Regions from separate parts of the Kitasatospora sp. NPDC048365 genome, predicted to be linked through region 1. Evidence: riboswitches for the same ligand, from Rfam matches in the RefSeq annotation. Region 1 holds a riboswitch; each other region holds the start of a gene.
The links. A riboswitch is a leader RNA that binds a small molecule or an ion and turns the genes downstream of it on or off. The one in region 1 is predicted to bind thiamine pyrophosphate.
Positions count from the first base shown of each region.

Region 1 (6,989 bases):
CAACCCGAACCGTTCCAGCATGCGCAGCAGTTCGGCCTCGGTCCGGCCCGCGAACCGGGTCGGGTGCTTGGTCTCGATCGCCAGCTCCACCCGCCGCCCGGCGTCCGCCACCAGCTCCAGCAGCGCGCTCAGCGTCAGGATCGACGCCGGGGTCGGCGCCTGCGGCGACTTCCACGAGCCGAAGTCCAGCTCGGAGAGCTGCGCCAGGGTCAGCGACGAGACCGCGCCCTGCCCGTCCGAGGTCCGGCGCACCGTGCGGTCGTGCACGCACACCAACTCCCCGTCGGCGCTCAGCCGGACGTCGCACTCCAGCCCGTCCGCGCCCTCCTCGATCGCCCGGGCGTACGCCTCGACGGTGTGCTCGGGCAGGGCGGCGGAGGAGCCGCGGTGCGCGATGACCTTCACGGCCGAGCGGTCGGCCGGGGCGGCTGCGCCGGGAACGGGGAGGGGCTGGGTGTCCACGTCAACCACCCTACTGGGGCTCCCGTGATGCCCCCGCACCGCCACGGGGAACCCGGGGTGAACAGATCCGCCGGGGCGTGCGCCGGGCCGCGCACCGTGCCCCGACGAGCGCTGCCGAGCGCCCCGGCACGGCGCTGTGCCAGGCACGGCGCTGCCCCCCGGTACGGCGCCCGGTCACCGCACGGCGCCCGGTCACCGCACGTCGCACGCTCACGGCACCGCGTGCTCACCGCACCGCGTGCTCGTCCGCCGGGAACGGGCCGCCGTGGCCCGGCACGATCACGTCCGCCGCCGCCAGCACCCGCTCCCGGGAGGCCCGCAGCCCGTCCCGGTCCGGCGCCACCGGGTCCTCGGCCGGGCCGTCCGGCCGCCACCACAGGTCCCCGGCGAACGCCACCACCCCGTCCGCCGTGCCCACCAGCAGCGTGATGTCCTCCGGGCTGTGCCCCGGCGTGCGGATCAGCCGCAGCGACGGCGTCAGCTCGTACCCCTCGGCGTCCCGGTCCACCCACTGGTCGGCCAGGTACTCCGCCTTGTGGTCGTGCACCCGGGCCCGGCCGAACAGCCCGACGTTCAGCACGTTGTCCGGGTGGTGGTGGCTGAGCACCACGTCGGTCACGTCGTCCGGGCCGTACCCCAGCTCCGCCAGCGGCCCGAGGATCCGGTCGCGGCTCGCCACCATGCCGGGGTCGATCACCACCCGGCGTTCCCCGTCCTCGACGAAGGAGACGGTGGCGGCCACCCCGGGGCCGGTGGACAGGGTGTAGCCGGTGGTCAGGATCGTGTAGGCGGCGCTGCGGCCGACCGGTGCGTCAGTCATGGCAGCAAGCCTGCCGGGGCGACCGGGACGCGACGAGTGGCCGCCGTGCCACCGATCGCGGGAATCGTGCCAACGCCTGCACGGCCGTGCCAGACTGCCCGGATGCCGCCGTTCCACAACGTCGCCGCCTACCTGCCGCCCGGAGCCGGACTGCTCGCCGTCGGCGTGGTCTGCGAGGTGTTCGGCGCCCCGCCCGCCGCCCTGCCGCGCTTCGACTTCGCGCTCTGCACCGACCGGCCGGGCCCGGTCCCCACCGACCTCGGCGCCCCGCTCACCGTCGAGCACGGCCTCGACCGGATCGCCGAGGCCGACCTGGTCCTCGCCCTGCCCTGGACGGACTTCCGCACCCCGCCGCCGCCCGCCGCGCTCGACGCCCTGCGCGCCGCCCACGAGCGCGGCGCCCTGGTCGCCGCGCACTGCGTCGGCACCTTCGCGCTGGCCGCCGCCGGACTCCTCGACGGCCGCCGCGCCACCACCCACTGGCGCTTCGCCGACCTGCTCGCCGCACGCCACCCGGCCACCACCGTCGACCCCGACGCCCTCTACGTCGACGAGGGCAGCGTGGTCACCGGCGCCGGCGCCGCCGCCGGACTCGACCTCTGCCTGCACCTGGTCCGCCGCGAGTACGGCGCGGCCGCCGCCAATGCCCTCGCCCGGGAACTCGTCGCACCCCCGCACCGCGACGGCGGCCAGGCCCAGTACCTGGCCGCCCCCGTGCCCGACGACGGCGACGACGACCGGCTCACCGAGGTCCTCGCCTGGGCCCGCGAACACCTCGACCGGCCGCTGCCGGTCGCCGAGCTCGCCCGCCGTGCCCTGATGAGCCGCCGCTCCTTCGCCCGCCGCTTCACCGCCGCCACCGGCACCACCCCGCACGCCTGGCTGCTCGGCCTGCGCCTCGCCCGGGCCGAGGAACTGCTGGAGACCACCGACCTCCCGGTCGAGGATGTCGCCCGCCGCTCCGGCTTCGGCAGCGCCGCGGTCCTGCGCGAACAGTTCGTCCGCCGCCGCGGCGTGCCGCCCCGCAACTACCGGCGCACCTTCACCCGCGCCGAGCCGGCCCCGACCGGCGCCTAGACCGCCCCGGAGTGCCTCGGAGTGCCTCGGAGTGCCTCGGAGCGGCCTGTCAGTGGGCCTGTCAGAGGGCCTGGAGCTTCGGCTTGCTCAGCGCCGCCACCGAGGCGGTCACCACGCCCGCCACCAGGAAGGAGAACAGCGAGGCCGAGGACCACGCCTGCGGCGTGAAGTGCACCGCCTCCTGCGCCTTCGTCCAGAAGTCCGTCCACCCGGGGGTGATCGCCGTCGGCGCCAGGAACTGGTACGTGGCGAAGCCCAGCACCCACGGCAGCAGCATCGACCAGCGGGACGGCGCGTCCTGCCCCAGGTCCCAGCCCCGCCGACCCGCGCCGAAGAAGTAGTCCACCGCCAGCACCGCCAGCAGCGGCACGAACACCGACCCGATCAGGCCCAGGAACGCGTAGTACGAATCGGTGAACTTCTGGATCTGCAGCGCCAGCACCGTGATCAGCACGCCGATCCCGCCGGTCAGCACCCGGCGGTCCACCCGCGGCAGCAGGTTGTGCACCGACATCGCGGTCGAGTACACGTTCGCGAACGACTGGTCGGTCTCCCGCACCACCAGCACCAGCAGGAACGCCCAGCCCGCCGCCACCCCGGTGAACGAGGAGAAGATCTTCTCCGGGTCGCCGCCGGACTGCAGCAGCGCGATCAGGCCCAGCACGTAGCACCACACCTGCGCCACGGTGTAGCCGGAGAACGTCCCCCAGAACGAGGACCGCGTGGTCCGCGCGTGCCGGGTGTAGTCCGCGGCCAGCGGCACGAACGAGATCGACACCGCGATGATCGCGTCGGTCGCCTTCAGGAAGCCGTTCCAGTTGCCCGCGCCCGGGTCCGGGAAGCCCTGCCGGCCCAGCTGGACCGTGAAGTACACCATCGCCACGCCCACCGCGATCGCCACGTACTTGCGCAGCACCGCGATCGCACCCAGCGGCCAGATGGTCAGCACCGTGGTCAGCGCACCCGCCAGCACCACGAACAGCCAGCGCCAGCCCTCGGTCCCGGCCACCGTCTGGGCACCCCAGGCGATCACCATCAGCTCGTACACGCCCCAGCCGATGCACTGCAGGATGTTCAGCACCGTCGGCACGTACGACAGCCGGGTGCCGAACAGACCGCGCAGCACCGCCATCGCCGGAGCGCCGGTCCGGGTACCGATCAGCGCCGCCACACCGAGCATCGCGGTACCGATCGCGGTACCGGCGACGATCGCCGTCACCGCCGCCGCGAAGCCCAGCTCCTGGCCCGGCGCCCCCAGCACCGTCGCCGCCGAGGTGAAGCCGATCAGCGACACCCCGAGGTTGGCCCAGAGCGCGAACAGCGCCCGGAAGTCGAGGGTGCGCGGCGGCGCGGTGTCCAGCACCAGCGGCGCCTCGGCACGCGCCGACGAGGTCTCTTCGGAAATTGGGGCAGGCGAAACAGCCGTCATGGCCGATACTCCCTACGCCGGCATTACCCGGACAGGTTCCGGCGGTCTGCACCCCCTCGACCGCCCTGGCGTCACCGCCATGGCATACGGTCGAACCGGTGCACTCTCAGCCTGGTTGGTCCAAGCTCCCGCGATTCTTCGGTTACAAGGGCGACAGGCTAACGCCAGGCGGGGAGAGTGCCAAGGCCAAGGGGGTACCCGTCCGTATCCCGGGACCACCGGCAGGGGTTGTCAGCGGCGCCTAAGCCTTCTCATGGATTCTTCAGGAGGCCGCTTACGGCGCCCCAACCGGCTATGCGAAAAACTATGGGCCAAGGTCCTGTCAGCTATGGAGGTCGTCCGTGAGCACCGAGCACGCGAGTGGTTCCACCGGGCCGGAGGAGCAGCAGAGCTCCACCGGCTCCGAGGCCGTTGCTCCCGCTCCCGACACCGCGCCGCCGTCGTACATCGACGCCCCGCCGCCGGTCGTCCCGCCCGCGCCCGCCGCCCCCGCGGCCCCGGCCGCGCCCGCCGCGCCCTCGCTCGCGAAGGCCGACAGCCCGGAGCCCACCGCCCCCGCCGCGCCCGCCGCCCCTGGCGCCCCGGCCGGGCAGCCGTCGTACATCGACGCCCCGCCGCCGGCCGTCCCGGCCGCGCCCGCCGCCCCGGTGGCACCCGCCGCTTCGCAGCCGCCGGCCGACCCGTACGCCCGACCGGCCGAGGGTGCGCCGCAGCAGCCCGCCAATCCGTACGCCGCGCCGGCCGCACCCGCTGCGCCGGCCGTACCCGCTGCGCCCGGCGCGCCTGTTTCGCCGACCGCCGACACCGCCGCGTTCGCCCAGCCGGCGCCCGGTGCTCACCCCGCCGCTCCGGCCGCTCCCGGTGAGCCGCACCACCCCTTCGGCGCCGGCCAGCCGCTCGGCGGCTGGGGCCACGGCGCGGGCGGCGGCTCCGGCACCCCCGAGTACCCGTCCGCCTGGGGCACCCCCGCGCCCGGCGGCCCGCAGCCCGGCCGCAAGCGCGGCGGCCTGATCGCCCTGGTCGCCGCGGTCGCCCTGGTGGCCGGCCTGGTCGGCGGCGCGATCGGCGCCGCCAGTCGTGACGGCGGCAGCAGCTCCGCGGGTGGCAACAGCCACACCAGCACCACCGTCTCCGTCGGCGACAGCAAGCAGAACCTCGACCGCGCCCCCGGCTCCGTCGCCGGCATCGCCGCCAAGGCCCTGCCCAGCACCGTCACCATCAAGGCCCAGGGCTCCAGCGAGTCTGGCACCGGCACCGGCTTCGTCTTCGACACCGAGGGCCACATCCTCACCAACAACCACGTGGTCGCCCCCGCGGCCGACGGCGGCAAACTGACCGTCAAGTTCTCCGACGGCTCGTCCTACTCGGCCTCCGTGGTCGGCCGCGCCCAGGGCTACGACGTCGCCGTCGTCAAGCTCGACAACCCGCCCACCGGCAAGCTCACCCCGCTGCCGCTCGGCGACTCCGACAAGGTCGCCATCGGTGACGCCACCATCGCCATCGGCGCCCCGTACGGCCTCGAAGGCACCGTCACCACCGGCATCATCAGCGCCAAGGACCGCCCCGTCGCCTCCGGCGACGAGACCGGCGCCCAGGCGTCCTACATGAACGCCCTGCAGACCGACGCCTCGATCAACCCCGGCAACTCCGGCGGCCCCCTGCTCAACGCCGAGGGTGCCGTGATCGGCATCAACTCCGCGATCCAGTCCAACAGTTCGGGCTCCGGCCGGGCCGGCTCCATCGGCCTCGGCTTCGCCATCCCGATCAACCAGGCCAAGTGGGTCGCCCAGACCCTGATCAAGGACGGCACGCCCGTCTACGCGATCCTCGGCGTCCTGCGCAACGACGAGTACAAGGGCGACGGCGCCCAGATCCAGACCTCCGCGGTCAAGGGCACCCCGCCCGTCACCCCCGGCGGCCCCGCCGACCAGGCCGGCCTCAAGCCCGGCGACGTCATCACCAAGCTCGGTGGCATCTCCATCGACAGCGGCCCGACCCTGGTCAGCGAGATCTGGACCCACAAGCCCGGCGAGAAGGTCGAGGTCGAGTACACCCGCGACGGCAAGGCCGCCAAGACCACCGTCACCCTCGGCGAGCGCAAGGGCGACAGCTGATCCGGCCGAAACGGTGTGCACCGAACCCACCCGAACCCGTTAGGCTGGCCTCCGCCGAGGAGGGTTGCCCGAGCGGCCTAAGGGAACAGTCTTGAAAACTGTCGTGGCCTAGCGCCACCGTGGGTTCAAATCCCACACCCTCCGCCTATGAAACGACCCCTGACCAGTACCAACGGTCAGGGGTCGACTCCTTTCCCCTGCCCGTGACCCGGGACAAACAAGGGGCTCGACCGATGGGGGTGCCCCTTGCCCAGGTGGAAGAAGGACGCCGATCAGGCGCAGAAGTACCGGCACATGCCCGACGACGAGCTCCGCGCCGAGTTGCAACGCTATCGAGCCGGTGAGGCCCGCGCGGCCTTCAACAAGGGACGTCGTGGCTGGAAGGCCATGCGCGAGCTGATCGAGGCGGAGATGGTGCGACGGGGACTTCTGGATTGACGGTGGCGCGGTCCTGGCCGGTCTCCCGGCCGGTCCGGTGTCACCGCTAACACGCTGCTCGTCGGCGTGCGAGTCGGGTGCCGCAGGCCGTTTCCTCCGTTCGGCTTCATCGTAGGTGCGTTCGTCCGGGGGCGGGGATCCTGGCGCCATGGTGACCAGACTCCTCGTGGCACTCTCGATGGCCGTGGCCGCCGCGCTCGGTCAGGGCTCCCCGGTGGCTGCGAGCCCCATGTCCCAGGGCGGCATGCGGACGGTCCTCCTCGAACAGTTCGCCACTCTCGACACCGGCCTGGGCAGCGCCTGGGGCTGGCAGACCGCGGCGTATGCCAATTGCACGGACAATCCCGACAGTTGGAAACGCGACCGGCTCACTCCTTCGTCCCTGAGCGTCGCGTCGGGGCATCTCACGGTCACCGCCACGCACCGGGACGACGGCCAGTGGAACACCGGTCTGATCACCACCGGTGACTCCTGCGACTCGGGCGGCAGCGGCGTCCAGGCGCGCACCGGAGACCTGGTGACGGTCCATGTGCGGCTTCCGGCCGCGGACTCCGGGGCCTGGCCCTGCCTGTGGACGTGGCGGGACGGCGGGAGCGAGGTCGACCTGTTTGAGTGGTACGCGGACCGGCCCGACCAGATCGAGTTCGTC
Region 1 covers NZ_JBICYJ010000019.1:2,921-9,909, reverse strand. Annotated here, with positions in the region: gene ACGFX4_RS20295 (glycerophosphodiester phosphodiesterase) at 1-462, opposite strand, end outside; gene ACGFX4_RS20290 (MBL fold metallo-hydrolase) at 689-1,282, opposite strand; gene ACGFX4_RS20285 (GlxA family transcriptional regulator) at 1,385-2,359, shown strand; gene ACGFX4_RS20280 (purine-cytosine permease family protein) at 2,421-3,722, opposite strand; TPP riboswitch at 3,781-3,930, opposite strand; gene ACGFX4_RS20275 (S1C family serine protease) at 4,130-5,902, shown strand; tRNA gene ACGFX4_RS20270 (tRNA-Ser) at 5,961-6,046, shown strand; gene ACGFX4_RS20265 (hypothetical protein) at 6,149-6,340, shown strand; gene ACGFX4_RS20260 (beta-glucanase) at 6,525-6,989, shown strand, end outside.

Region 2 (6,989 bases), on a different contig from region 1:
CAGCCTCAGCCGTCTGACCCGAGGCTCCCTCCGGGCCAGCGTCTCCAGCGCGGATGGCCGGTGCTGCACTACGGGCCGGTGCCCCGCTTCAAGCCGCAGAGCTGGGACTTCCAGGTGTTCGGCGCCACCGTCGACGCCGAGAAGGCGGTCTGGGACTTCCCCGCCTTCCACGCCCTGCCCCGGGTCACCGTGCGCGGCGACTTCCACTGCGTGACCCGCTTCTCGATGCTCGGCAACGAGTGGAGCGGGGTGGCCGCCAAGACCGTCCTCGACCTGGTGCCGCCCGCGCCCGAGGTCACCCACGTGATGGTCTGGGCCGAGTACGGCTACAGCGCCAACCTCCGGCTCGCCGACTTCGCCGACCCGTCGACCGTCTTCGCCACCCACCACAACGGCGAACCGCTCACCCTGGAGCACGGCTTCCCGGTCCGCCTGGTGGTGCCGCACCTGTACGCCTGGAAGGGCCCCAAGTGGGTCCGCGCGGTCGAGTACATGCGGGCCGACCGGCGCGGCTTCTGGGAGGAGCGCGGCTACCACAACCTCGCCGACCCCTGGTCCGAGCAGCGCTACTCCTACCAGGAGGAGCCGGGCGACGGCCCGCTGCGGTAGCCCGGCTAGAACAGCCCGAAGGTGATGGTGACCACCGCGGTCTGCGGGCGCGTCTGGCCGGCCGACGGGGTCTGCGCGACGACCTTCCCGGTGCCGAACAGGTTGAGGCCCGAGGTCTCCACCCGGAACCCGGCGTCGGTGAGCGCCTTGGTGGCCTGGTCCTTGGTCATCCCGACCACGTTCGGGACCGGTGTCTGGCCCTTGGAGACCGTCAGCGCGACCGGGCTGTTCGGGCGGAGCTGCCCGCCGGCGGCGGGGGCGGAGGAGATCACCGAGCCCTTGGGGACGGTGTCGTCGAACACCTCGGTGACCGTGCCCGGGGCCAGCCGGGCGTCGCCCAGCGCCTTCCGTGCGTCGGCCAGCGTCCGCCCGGCCAGCAGCGGGACGGCCACCTGCTCCGGGCCCTTGGACAGCACCACCCGGACGGTGTCGCTCTTGCGGACCCGCGCGCCGATCCCGGGATCGGTGGAGATCACCTGGCCGGCCGGCACCGTCTCGCTGAACTGCTCGCTGAACGCGCCCTGCAGGTCCCGCCCGTCCAGCGTCGCCACCGCCTGCTGCCGGGACTGCCCCAGCACGCTCGGCACCGTCGCGTACACCGCGCTGGAGAGCGTGTACGTCACGCCGCCGATCAGCAGCAGCACGGCCAGCCCGATCGCCGACCAGATCAGCGGCTTGCGCGAGCGGCCCGGGGCGCGGCGCCCGGCCCGCGGGGGCAGCGGGTCCTGCACCGGGCGGGGCGGCGGCAGCAGGTCCGGCGGGAGGTCGAGGACGCTGGTGCGCTCCACCGGGCGGTCGACCACGGCGGTCGCCTCGCCGGTCGGGAACTGCGGGCTCGGCCGGGTGGAGGCGGGCGGCTCGGCGTCCAGCTGCGCGGGGGAGAGCGCCCGGCGGGCCCGCTGCAGGGCCGCCAGCAGCTCCACCGCGTCCCACGGCCGGGCCTGCGGGTCGCGGGCCGTCGCGGCGGCCACTATCGCGTCCAGCTCCGGGCCGACCGCGGGCGCGGTCGCCGACGGCGGCGGGACGTCCTCGTGCAGGTGCCGGTACATCACCTGGGCCGGGTTCTCCCCGGTGTGCGGCTTGGCGCCGGTCAGCGTCTCGTACAGCAGGATGCCGGACGCGTAGACGTCCACCCGCTGGTCGGTCGGGGCGTCCTGGCTGATCTGCTCCGGGGCCAGGTACGAGACGGAGCCGAGCAGCGGGCCGGTGCTGGAGGTCACCGAGGTGTCGGCGCCCGACAGCAGCCGGACCAGGCCGAAGTCGGCGACCTTCACCAGGCCGCCGTCGGTGATCAGCACGTTCTCCGGCTTCACGTCCCGGTGCACCAGGCCCGCGCGGTGCGCGGCGCCGAGCGCGGCCAGCACCGGCTCCACGACGTCCAGCGCGGCCCGCACCGACAGCGCGCCCCGGTCGATCAGCACGTCGCGCAGGGTGCGGCCCGGCACGAACTCCATGGCCATGAACACCGCCCGGCCGTCCGCGCCCTGGTCGAGGACGTTGACCACGTTCGGGTGGGCGAGCCGGGCGACGGCCTTCGCCTCGCGGATGAACCGCTCGGTGAAGCCCGGGTCGCCGGCCAGCGAGGGGTGCATCACCTTGAGCGCCACCACGCGGTCCAGCCGCAGGTCGGTGCCCCGGTACACGGTGGACATGCCGCCCACGGCGATGCGCTGCTCCACCCGGTACCGCCCGTCCAGCAGCGCACCGATCAGCGGGTCGTCCACGGTCATGTCCACCTGAGGAGTCTAGGGCTAGAAGGCCGGGCGTTCCCTGGTGTCGAGGTCGGCGCGGCCGGCCATGGTGGAGGAGGCCTCGGCGTGGAAGCGGCGGGGGATGCGGCCGGCGCGGTGGGCGAGGCGGCCCGCCTCGACGGCGCGGCGCATCGCGTCGGCCATCAGCACCGGCTCCTGGGCGCGGGTGACGGCGGACGCCAGCATCACGGCGGAGCAGCCGAGCTCCATGGCGAGGGCCACGTCGGAGGCGGTGCCGGCGCCCGCGTCCAGGATCACCGGGACGCCCGCGGCCTCGACGATCAGCTGGAAGTTGTGCGGGTTGCGGATGCCCAGGCCCGAGCCGATCGGCGAGCCCAGCGGCATGATCGCCGCACAGCCGACGTCCTCCAGCTTGCGGGCCAGCACCGGGTCGTCGTTGGTGTACGGGAGGACCGTGAAGCCGTCGTCGACCAGGGTCTCGGCGGCGTCGAGCAGCTCGATCGGGTCGGGCAGCAGGGTGCGCTCGTCGGCGATCACCTCCAGCTTGACCCAGTCCGTGCCCAGCGCCTCGCGGGCGAGGCGGGCGGTCAGCACCGCCTCGCCGGCGGTGTAGCAGCCGGCCGTGTTCGGCAGCACCCGGATCGCGTTGCGGGACAGCACGTCCAGGACCGAGCCCTGGGTGGAGGCGTTCACCCGGCGCATCGCCACGGTGGTCAGCTCCGTCCCGGACACCTGCAGGGCCTGCTCCAGCACCTCCAGGCTGGGGGCGCCGCCGGTGCCCATGATCAGCCGGGAGGCGAAGGTGGTGTCGGCGATGGTGAGAAGGTCGTCGGCCATCGGGGTCAGCCTCCCTGGACTGCGGTCAGGATCTCGATCCGGTCGCCCTCGGCCAGCGCCGTGGCCGGCCACGAACCGCGGGGCACCACGGCCTCGTTGAGCGCCGCCGCCACCCCGGTGTTGGCGCCGCTCAGTTCGGCCACCACCTCGGCGAGGGTGGCCGCGGCGGACAGCGTGCGCCGTTCGCCGTTGACGGTCAGTGAGATCTCGTTCATGCCAGGGCCTTTGAGAAGCGGTCGGGGGAGAAGGCGGCGGCCAGGTCGGGGACGGTGCCGGTGGCCAGGTAGTCGGCGAGCAGGTCGCCGGTGGCCGGGGTGAGCAGCACCCCGTTGCGGTAGTGGCCGGTGGCGGCGGCCAGGCCGGGCAGCGCGGTCGGGCCGAGCAGCGGCGCGTTGTCGGGGGAGCCGGGCCGCAGGCCCGCGTTGGTCTCGGCGAGCGGCAACTCGGTGATGCCCGGCACCAGTTCGTGGGCGTCGCGGAGCAGCTCGTACACCCCGCCGGCGGTCACCTGGGTGTCGTACCCCTGCTCCTCGCTGGTCGCGCCGATCACCAGCTCGCCGTCGGCGCGCGGCACCAGGTAGATGTGCTGCCCGCGCACCACCGCCCGGACGTTGCGGGACAGGAACGGCGCGTACATCTCCGGGATGCGCAGCCGCAGCACCTGGCCCTTGACCGGGCGGATCGCCGGCAGCACCCCGTCCGGCAGGCCGGGCAGCAGGTGGCTGCGGGAGCCGGCCGCGAGCACCAGCTGCGCCGCGTGCACGGCGCCGCCGTCGGCCAGCCGGACGCCGGTCGCCCGGCCGCCGTCGACCAGCAGCTCGGCGGCCTCGGCGGCCAGCAGCCGCACGCCCGTCCGCTCGCAGGCCGCCACCAGGGCGCGGGCCAGCCGGCGGCCGTCCACCTGGTGGTCGTCCTTGACGTGCAGGCCGCCCCGGACGCCGGGGGCGAGCATCGGCTCCAGCTTCCGGCACTCGCGGCCGGTCAGCCAGTGCGAGTCCAGGCCCAGCCGCTGGTGGAAGGCGTGCAGCTCGCGCAGCTCCTCGCGGTCGTCCGCGTCGAGCGCGACGGCCAGCGTGCCGGTCCGCCGGTAGCCGGTGTCCACGCCGGTCAGCGCGGTCAGCTCGGCGGCGAAGTCGGCGTACCGGGCGTTGGACGCCATGCCCAGGTGCAGCAGCGGCTCCTCGCCGTACTGCAGCTCGGTGACCGGGGCCAGCATGCCCGCCGCGACCTGTGCGGCGCCGCCGCCCGGGTGCGGGTCGACCACGGTGACGGCGAGGCCGCGCTGCGCGGTGCGCCACGCGACCGCGAGGCCGATGATGCCGCCGCCGACCACCAGGACGTCGGTGTCGGTCCGTGCCAAGGCTCTTCAGCTCCCTTCGCCGGTATGACCCGGATCAGGTTCGGACGGTCGCGGGCCGCTCCAGCCCGCCTCTCAGCCCGGTGCACCGGGCTCCCGTGGAGTTGTGGCTCCCACCATAACGCCGGGCCGAGGGCGTGCTGAAGGCGCGTACGAGGGGTGGACACCGGCTCGGTAGGGTGAGCGGCGTGGCAGAGCTGAACCGAACGGACAGGGTGGTCGTCGTCGGCGCCGGAATGGCGGGCGCGCAGGCCGCGCTCGGCCTGCGGCAGGGCGGCTGGCAGGGCCGGATCTCCCTGGTCGGGGACGAACCGCACCGCCCCTACGACCGGCCGCCGCTCTCCAAGGACGTGCTGCTCGGCAAGGCCGACGCCACCACCTTCGACATCGACTGGGAGCACCTCGGCATCGAGCTGCTCACCGACCGCCGGGCGGTCGGCCTGGACCCGGGCGTGCTGCGCACCGACGCCGGGGACGTCCCCTACGACGGCCTGGTGATCGCCACCGGCGCCGAGGCCCGCGACTTGCCCGGCGCCACCGGGACGCACATCCTGCGGACCGTCGACGACGCGCTCGCCCTGCGCGCCCTGCTCACCCCCGGCCGCCGGATCGTGCTCGTCGGCGCGGGCTGGATCGGCGCCGAGACGGCGACCGTCGCCCGGCAGCTCGGCTGCGAGGTCACCGTGGTCGAGGCCGGCCCGGCACCGCTGCCCGGCGCGCTGCCCGCCGAACTCGGCGCGCTGATGGCCGACTGGTACGCCGCCGCCGGGGCCGAACTGCGCTGCGGGGTCGGCGTCGCGTCCGTCGAACCCGGCGCGGTGCTGCTCACCGACGGCACCCGGCTGGCCGCCGACGAGGTGGTCGTCGGCATCGGCGCCCGCCCCGCCACCGGCTGGCTCGCCGGCAGCGGCGTCGAACTCGACGCCGGCGGCGCGATCCTGGTCGACGAGCGGCTGCGCACCTCGGTGGACGGCGTCTGGGCGGCCGGCGACTGCGTCGCGTACCCGTCGGCGCGGTCCGCCACCCGGCTCGGCGTGCAGCACTGGGACCACGCGCTGCAGTCCGGCGGCGCGGTCGCCGCCTCGCTGCTGGGCTCCGACGCCCCGTACGACCCGGTGCCGTACTTCTGGTCCGAGCAGTTCGGGCGGATGGTGCAGTACGCCGGGCGGCACGCGGACGCCGACGAACTGCTCTGGCGCGGCTCGGCGGCCGACCCCGCCTGGGCGGTGCTGTGGCTGCGCGGCGGCGCGCTGGTCGGGATGCTGGCCGTCGACCGGCCGCGCGACCTCAACCAGGCCCGCAGGCTGATCGACCGCGGCGCGGTCCTCGACCGGGCGCTCGCCGCCGACCCGGGCGTGCAGCTCAAGGCGGCCACGGCCGGTTGACGGGCTCCACGTGGGTAGGCTGGGTCCCGTGAGTGAGATCGATCCCAAGATTGACGCCCTGGTCCCCGCGTGGATGTACCTCCCCGACATCTCCGAACAGTGGGGTGTCGTGGTCACCCAGGTCCGGGAGATGGTGAAGTCCGGCACCCTGTTGGCCGTCCGGCGCGGCGAGAACAAGTCGCTTCAGGTCCCGGCGGACTTCATCGACGCCGACGGCCCGGTCAAGCACCTGGTCGGCACCCTGACCGTGCTGCGCGACGGCAGGTTCACCGACGAGGAGATCCTCGAGTGGCTGTTCACCGAGGACCCGTCGCTGCCCGGCACCCCGATCCAGGCGCTGCGCGAGAACCGCGGTACCGAGGTCAAGCGCCGCGCCCAGGCCATGTCCCTGTGACCGCGCCCTCCCCGCGGGCCGCGCTCGCCGACGCCCGGCTCTACCTCTGCACCGACGCCCGCCGCGAGCGCGGCGACTTCGCCGAGTTCGTCGACGCGGTCTACCGCGGCGGCGTGGACATCGTGCAGCTCCGCGACAAGGGCCTGGAGGCCAAGCAGGAGCTGGAGCACCTGGAGATCCTCGCCGACGCCGCCCGCCGGCACGGCAAGCTCTTCTCGGTCAACGACCGGGCGGACGTCGCCCACGCCGCGAAGCCGCACGTGCTGCACCTCGGGCAGGACGACCTGCCGGTGCCCGCCGCCCGCGCGATCCTCGGCGAGGACGTGGTGATCGGCCGCTCCTGCCACGCCGAGTCCGAGGTCGACACCGCGATCGTCGAACCCGGCATCGACTACTTCTGCACCGGGCCCGTCTGGCCCACCCCCACCAAGCCCGGCCGGCACGCACCCGGCCTCGACCTGGTGGCCTACGCCGCGAAGGCGGTCACCGACCGCCCCTGGTTCGCCATCGGCGGCATCGACCTCACCAACCTCGACCAGGTCCTCGCCGCCGGCGCCACCCGCGTGGTCGTCGTCCGCGCCCTGACCCAGGCCGACGACCCGGCGGCGGCAGCCGCGGAGTTCGTGCGCAGGCTTCGGTAATCAGGGGCTCGGGGAACCGAGCCCCTGACGGGTCTCAGTACTTGCGTGCGGTTG
Region 2 covers NZ_JBICYJ010000014.1:31,627-38,615, reverse strand. Annotated here, with positions in the region: gene ACGFX4_RS16620 (sulfite oxidase-like oxidoreductase) at 1-609, shown strand, start outside; gene pknB (Stk1 family PASTA domain-containing Ser/Thr kinase) at 615-2,339, opposite strand; gene ACGFX4_RS16610 (thiazole synthase) at 2,361-3,158, opposite strand; gene thiS (sulfur carrier protein ThiS) at 3,164-3,373, opposite strand; gene thiO (glycine oxidase ThiO) at 3,370-4,518, opposite strand; TPP riboswitch at 4,513-4,625, opposite strand; gene ACGFX4_RS16595 (NAD(P)/FAD-dependent oxidoreductase) at 4,695-5,900, shown strand; gene ACGFX4_RS16590 (Rv2175c family DNA-binding protein) at 5,929-6,294, shown strand; gene thiE (thiamine phosphate synthase) at 6,291-6,935, shown strand; gene ACGFX4_RS16580 (polyprenyl synthetase family protein) at 6,970-6,989, opposite strand, start outside.
Region 2: linked by a shared signal. The riboswitch ahead of thiO (glycine oxidase ThiO) and the one ahead of ACGFX4_RS20280 (purine-cytosine permease family protein) in region 1 are both predicted to bind thiamine pyrophosphate.

Region 3 (6,989 bases), on a different contig from region 1:
TCAGGAAGCTGTTGCAGGCGTTGGAGACGTCCAACGCGTGCGCCCGGGAGCCGAGTTCTGCCTGCACCAGGTGGGCGGTGGCGGGCTCGCAGACGTCCCGGGTGGCGGAGGCGTACACCAGCAGGTCGATGTCGGCCGGGAGGTACCCGCCGCCCGCCAGCGCCCGGCGGGCCGCGCCGAGGGCCAGGGTCGAGGCGTACTCGCCGTCGGTGACGAAGCGCCGGGTGCGGATCCCGGTCGCCTTCTCGAAGGTCCGCTCCGGCAGGCGCAGCCCGCTGCCGGCCGTCACCTCGTCCTGGAGCTGCTGCGAGGTCAACTCCCGCTCCGGAAGGCAGGATCCGACCGCGGTGATGCCCACGCGCGTGAAGTGGAGGTCCATGCCAGCCATGGTCGGGCCCCGGGCCGGCCGCCGGCCTGAGTACGGGTACTCAGCCGGGCCCGGGGACGGTGCCCAACCATGACATCCGTCATGCGCTTTCCGGCACGGGCGACACTGCCGACCGACCGGGCCGCCGCGGGAGCCTTGGGAGCAACGGGAGAACGACCGGACAGGGGAGACGGACCATGGCCACCACCACCGCGCACGCCACCACCGCGCCGAGCGAGTCGCGCACCGCCGCGCTGAGGCCGCTGGCGATCGACGTGGCCGTCCCGCTCGCCACCTACTACGTCGCCCACTCCGCGCTCGGCCTCGGCCTGGTCGCCTCGCTCGCCCTGGGCAGCGCCGTCCCGGCCGTCCGCACCGCCGCCGCGCTGCTGCGCGAGCGCCGGGTCAACGGGCTGGCGCTGCTGATGCTGCTGGTCAACACGGTCGGCATCGCGCTCTCCGCGGTGGCCGGGGACCCGCGGCTGATGCTCGCCAAGGACGGCGCGACCACCGGCGTGATCGGCGTCTCGGTCATGGTCTCCGCCCTGGTCGGCCGACCGCTGATGACCGCCGGACTGCGGCCCTTCATCGTCAAGGGCCGGACCGACCGCGCCGCCGCCTGGGACCGGCTTGCCACCGGCGACGCCCGCTTCGCCCGCCGGGAGCGGCTGTTCTCGCTGATCTGGGGCGGCGCGCTGCTCGCCGAGTGCGTCGCCAAGGTGGTCGGTGCCTACACCGTGCCGGTGGAGACCATGGTGTGGCTGGGCACCGTCCTCCTGCTCGCCGCGATCGGCCTGGGCGTCCTGGCCGGCAACGCGGTGGCCGGCCGGATGGCCGAGCAGGTGATCGCCGAGGCCGAGTGAGCGGCAGGGCCACCGGCCCTCACCGGTACGCGAAGGGCGCCCGCACACCAGGTGTGCGGGCGCCCTTCGCGCAGAGGCCGGGGGATCAGCTGTGCGAGCCCCGGCGGCGGCGCAGGGCCACCAGGATCCCGGCACCCGCCGCACCGGCGTTCAGGAACGCGCCTGATCCTGCTGCACGGGGATCACCTGGGCGACCGGCGGCTTCCCGGTCGCCGACGGCTCGGCTTTCGCCCCGTCCGTCCCCATGGTGGCCAGCAACTGACGGGCCAGCCCGAGGCCGGTGCCGCCCATGGTCAGCGCCTTGGCGAACATGTCCGCCATGCCGTCCGCGCCGTTCAGCAGCACCATGTGCTCGACGTTGCCGAACGCCTCGGCGCCGGCCTTCACGATCTGCGGCCAGTTCTCCGCCAACTGCTGCGCGACCACCGCCTCCTGGTTCTCCGCCAGCGCGGCCGCCCGGGCCTTGATCGCCTCCGCCTCGGCCAGACCCAGCGCCCGCGCCGCCTCGGCCTGCGCCAGACCGCGCGCCTCCGCCGCCGCGGCCTCCGCCTCACCGGTCGCCCGGGTCGCCTCCGCCGAGGCCAGACCCCGGGCGCGGGTCGCCTCCGCCTCCGCGGTCGCCGCGACCTTCACCCGGTTCGCCTCCGCCGCGGTCTTCAGCTCGGTCTCCCGGGCCAGCGCCTCCGCCGCCGAGATCCGCGCGTCACGGTCGGCCACCGCCTTCGTCCGGGTCTCGTACGCCCGGGCGTCGGCCGGCTTGCGGACGTCCGCCTGCAGCTGCTGCTCCCTGCGGTGCGCCTCCAGTTCGGCGACCTTGGTCTCCTGGACCACGACCTCCTGCCGGGACGCCGCCTGGGCGAGCGGACCCGCCTGCTGCGCACGGGCCGCCGCGGTGTCCAGCTCTGCCTGGTAACCGGCCTGCTGAATACCGGAGTTGCGAGTCGCCTCGGCCTTGCGGGCGGCCGCCTCCTGCTCCGCCTCGGTGGCCGCCCGGTCCGCCTCCGCGGCCGCGATGCGGGCGTCCCGGTGGACCGCCGCGGCGTGCGGCGCGGCCAGGTTCTCGATGTAGCCGGTCGGGTCCAGGATCTCCTGGATCTGCAGCGAGTCGATGATCAGGCCGAGCTTCTCCATCTCCGACCCGGACGCGGCCCGGGTCTCCCCGGTCATCCGCTCGCGGTCGCGGATCATGTCCTCGACCGTCAACCCGCCGACGATGGACCGCAGATGACCGGCGAACACGTTGTGCACGCGCTGCCCCATCGCCTTCTGCTGGTCCAGGAAACGGCGGGCCGCGTTGGCGATCGACACCGGGTCGTCGCCCACCTTGAAGATCACGACGCCCTTGACGTGGACCGGGATTCCCTGCTTCGTCACGCACTCGACGTCCAGCTCGGCCTCGTTCAGGTCGAGCGACAGCCGGCGCACCACCTGGATGCCGGGCAGCACCATCGTGCCCCGGCCGGTGACGGTCCGGAAGCCCAGCCCCTCACCGTGCTTGGACCCCGAGATGATCAGTGCCTCGTTCGGCTCGGCGACCCGCCACATGAGCTTGAACAGCACGATCAGGACGATGATGGACGCCACGACGGCGCCCGCGATGCCGATGACCATCGGCTGACTCCCCCTTCGAGCACACCGGTTCCGTGGCTGCGCTCGGTTGTGCAGGATGGCGCGGAACACGGTGGCAACGGGAGATTCTGCGCCTGCCGAGATCGCCGGGGAAGAGCCGTGCGTACGGAATCCGTCCCGGAAGCGTCAAGGTTCCGTCAAAGCGGAACCACGTACACGGTGCGCGGCGGCTGGTACTCGACCACCACCACCTGACACCCCCGCTCCAACGCCTCCCCCGGCACCGCCAGGTACGCCAGGAACGCCTCCGACCCCTGCCGTTCGGCCACGTGCACCATCACCTCCCCCACCAGCCCCGCCCCGACCCGCCCGGTCACCCGTCCCGTCGCACCGACCATCCGCCCAGTCTGCCCGCCCCCGTCGCGGCCGGGAACGCCCGATGCCCGCCCCGGCTCGGCCGGGACGGGCATCGGGGGAACCGGCGGATCAGCTGTGCGAGCCCCGGCGGCGGCGCAGCGCCACCAGGATGCCGCCGCCGAGGACCAGGGCGGTGGCGCCGCCGACCGCGACCGGCACGGTGCTGCTCGCGCCGGTCTCGGCGAGCTCGGCGCCCCGGCGGGCGGCCTGCGTGGTCCCGGCGGCCGTGGTCGGGGCCGCCGTGGTCGGGGTGGCGGCCGGGGTGGTCGGCGCGCCGGCGGTGGCCGTCGCCGTGCGGGTGGGCGTCGCGGTCGCCGTCGAGGCGCTGTCGACCACGGCGAAGTCGTGGGTGCCGTAGCCCACGTACTGCGTGCAGACGCCGGTGCCGTCCTGCTTGGCGGCGGGCTGCTGCGCGGACGCCTCCGTGAGGAAGGTGTCGGTGTCCTCGTCCAGGACCGCCGACCCGCCGCTCTCCGTGGTCTGGTAGTTGCCGACCGGCGCCGCGGAGGTGGCCGCGATGCGCAGCCCCAGCGTCAGCGTGGCGTCCTTCGGCAGCTGGTACATCCCGGAGTTGATGATGGAGGAGAAGTCGCCGGTGCCGAAGTCGACCTTCTTCCAGTCACCGCCCGGAGCCTTGAGCTCGACCGCGAACGAGCCGGCCGGCAGCGGGGCGTGCAGGTAGGCGACGTACAGCGAGATCCGGAAGTCCTTGACCTCGCGCCCCGCGGTGTTCTTGAACGTCACGGTCGACTCGACGGCCGGACCGCCCTTGACCAGCTGCGCCGGGAAGCCCGGCCAGCCGGTGGTGAGCTCGGGGTGGTGCTGGATGCCGCCGAAGCACGGCAGCTTCGGTGCCGCCGTCGCGGACGCGGCACCGGCGCCCAGGCCGAGCACCGCGGTCGCCAGGGCCGTCGAGACGGCCGGCAGACGGATGGAACGCATGGGTGGATCCCCCCAGGATCTGACGGAAACGGGCATGCGGCCCGCCGGTGGTGAGTGGGCGAACCGTGTTGCGCGCGTGGACGATACACACTCCCGGGGTTGTTGAGCGCCACCGGGGGCCGCGGCGCGCGGGGGTGTCCGGTGGCTGAAACGCTGCCTGGACCTCGGCGGGAACCTCCGGCTACGGTGTCAGGCGTCCTGCGCTCGCAGGACACGGGAGCTCGGAGCACCGGGCTGAGAGGACGCTGAACGGCACGTCGACGGACGTGTCGACCGCTGCGTCGACCGCAGGAACCTGACCGGGTAATGCCGGCGTAGGGAGTAGAGGTCAGATGACCACGTTCGATGCACAGCCGCAGTCTGCCCAGTCCGCTGTCAGCAGCGCCGCGACCGGCTACCCGACCCCCGCGTGGCGCAAGGCGTACCGCGAGGGCAGCCGCCCGGACCTGCGGGTCCCCTACCGTGAAGTGCTGCTGACCAACGGCCGCTCGGTGCCGCTGTACGACACCTCCGGCCCGTACACCGACCCCGCCTACGAGCCCGACGTACGGCGCGGACTGCCCGCGCTGCGCGACCCGTGGATCCGCCAGCGCGGCGACGTCGAGGAGTACGAGGGCCGCGAGCCCCGTCCCGAGGACGACGGCATCAAGCACACCGCCCCGCGCGGCGGCAACCTGCGCAACCTGGACGCCGTCTTCCCCGGCCGCCCGCGCCGCCCGCTGCGCGGCCGCGACGGTGCCGCCGTCAGCCAACTCGCCTACGCCAAGCGGGGGATCATCACCCCCGAGATGGAGTTCATCGCGCTCCGGGAGGGCATGGAGGCGGAGTACGTCCGCTCCGAGGTGGCCCGCGGCCGCGCGGTGATCCCGCTGAACGTGAACCACCCCGAGGTCGAGCCGGCCATCATCGGCACCAACTTCCTGGTGAAGATCAACGCCAACATCGGGAACTCGGCCGTCACCTCCTCCATCGAGGAGGAGGTCGAGAAGATGACCTGGGCCACCCGCTGGGGCGCCGACACGGTCATGGACCTCTCCACCGGCCGCAACATCCACACCACCCGCGAGTGGATCCTGCGCAACTCCCCCGTGCCGATCGGCACCGTGCCGCTCTACCAGGCCCTGGAGAAGGTCGACGGCAAGGCCGAGGAACTGTCCTGGGAGGTCTACCGGGACACCGTCATCGAGCAGTGCGAGCAGGGCGTCGACTACATGACCGTGCACGCCGGCGTGCTGCTGCGGTACGTCCCGCTGACGGCCCGTCGCAAGACCGGCATCGTCTCCCGCGGCGGCTCGATCATGGCCGCCTGGTGCCTCGCGCACCACCAGGAGAACTTCCTCTACACCAACTTCGAGGAGCTCTGCGACATCCTCGCGGCGTACGACGTCACCTTCTCGCTCGGTGACGGCCTGCGGCCCGGCTCCACCGCGGACGCCAACGACGAGGCCCAGTTCGCCGAGCTGCAGACGCTCGGGGAACTCGGCCGGATCGCCCGCGACCGGGACGTCCAGGTGATGATCGAGGGCCCTGGCCACGTCGCGATGAACAAGATCAAGGAGAACATGGATCTCCAGAAGGAGATCTGCGACGAGGCGCCGTTCTACACCCTCGGCCCGCTCACCACCGACGTCGCCCCCGGCTACGACCACATCACCTCCGGCATCGGCGCGGCGATGATCGCCTGGTGGGGCACGGCGATGCTCTGCTACGTCACGCCCAAGGAGCACCTGGGCCTGCCGAACCGGGACGACGTCAAGACCGGCGTCATCACCTACAAGATCGCCGCCCACGCCGCCGACCTCGCCAAGGGTCACCCCGGCGCCAGCGACTGGGACGACGCCCTCTCCGACGCCCGCTTCGAATTCCGCTGGGAGGACCAGTTCAACCTGGCCCTCGACCCGGAGACCGCCCGCGCCTTCCACGACGAGACCCTTCCCGCCGAACCGGCCAAGACCGCGCACTTCTGCTCCATGTGCGGGCCCAAGTTCTGCTCGATGAAGATCTCCCAGAAGATCCGCGACGAGCACGGCGACGGCTCCAGCGCCGTCGCCAGCGACTTCGACGCGGAAGCCCTCGCCGGCATGCAGGCCAAGTCCGAGGAGTTCGCCGCCCAGGGCAACCGCGTCTACTTGCCGCTGGCTGACTGACAGCACGGCTCGCAGCGGCGCCGCACCGGGAGGCAGGAGGGGGCTTCCCGGCGCGGCGCTCGGCCTGTCAGACGTTGGCGGCCGACGAGGTTTCTCCGGGGGCTTGCTGGTCCTGGACGATCTCCCGCAGGTCGATCGCCTCGACGGCCCATCGATGGGTTCGGTCGGAGACGGTCAGAGTCACCAGCTCCGGCAGGAGATCCAGGGTGTCCCGGGAGAGCCCGTCCAGGTAGCGCAGAGCCGTGGTCCGGCCCCAGCCGCGCTCGCGGAGCGCATCTCGTAGGACACCTGTGGAGTCGGTGGCGTTCTGGCAGAACTCGGCCTGCACGCGGTTGAGCTCGCGGCGAGCAGAAACGACAGCGTCCCACAGTTCTCGATCGGATGGATTTGTCACAGGCCTGCCTCGGCGAGCGGACGCTCGGACGGACCGTTCAAGGAGCGTGATCCTCTGCCCGATGATGCTTCATAGGGCATGTCGGCAGGCGATATCCACGGATGTGCTCGTTGGGGCTGAAGTCGTCGGACTGCCGGGGCGTCATGTTCGACTGCCGGATTGGGGTTCTTGTCCGGGAATCCGGCACACCCCACGGTCTGTGGGTTTCGAGGAGCCACGAGTGGCCCGGTTCGTTTGCCCGAGTGCGTCCCACGAGAGCAGCCTCCAGCGGTGGGGACTTCGGCGGGTGT
Region 3 covers NZ_JBICYJ010000006.1:237,421-244,409, reverse strand. Annotated here, with positions in the region: gene ACGFX4_RS08850 (3-oxoacyl-ACP synthase III family protein) at 1-379, opposite strand, end outside; gene ACGFX4_RS08845 (VC0807 family protein) at 565-1,230, shown strand; gene ACGFX4_RS08840 (SPFH domain-containing protein) at 1,381-2,841, opposite strand; gene ACGFX4_RS08835 (hypothetical protein) at 2,997-3,197, opposite strand; gene ACGFX4_RS08830 (LAETG motif-containing sortase-dependent surface protein) at 3,286-4,158, opposite strand; TPP riboswitch at 4,362-4,496, shown strand; gene thiC (phosphomethylpyrimidine synthase ThiC) at 4,491-6,305, shown strand; gene ACGFX4_RS08820 (hypothetical protein) at 6,373-6,633, opposite strand.
Region 3: linked by a shared signal. The riboswitch ahead of thiC (phosphomethylpyrimidine synthase ThiC) and the one ahead of ACGFX4_RS20280 (purine-cytosine permease family protein) in region 1 are both predicted to bind thiamine pyrophosphate.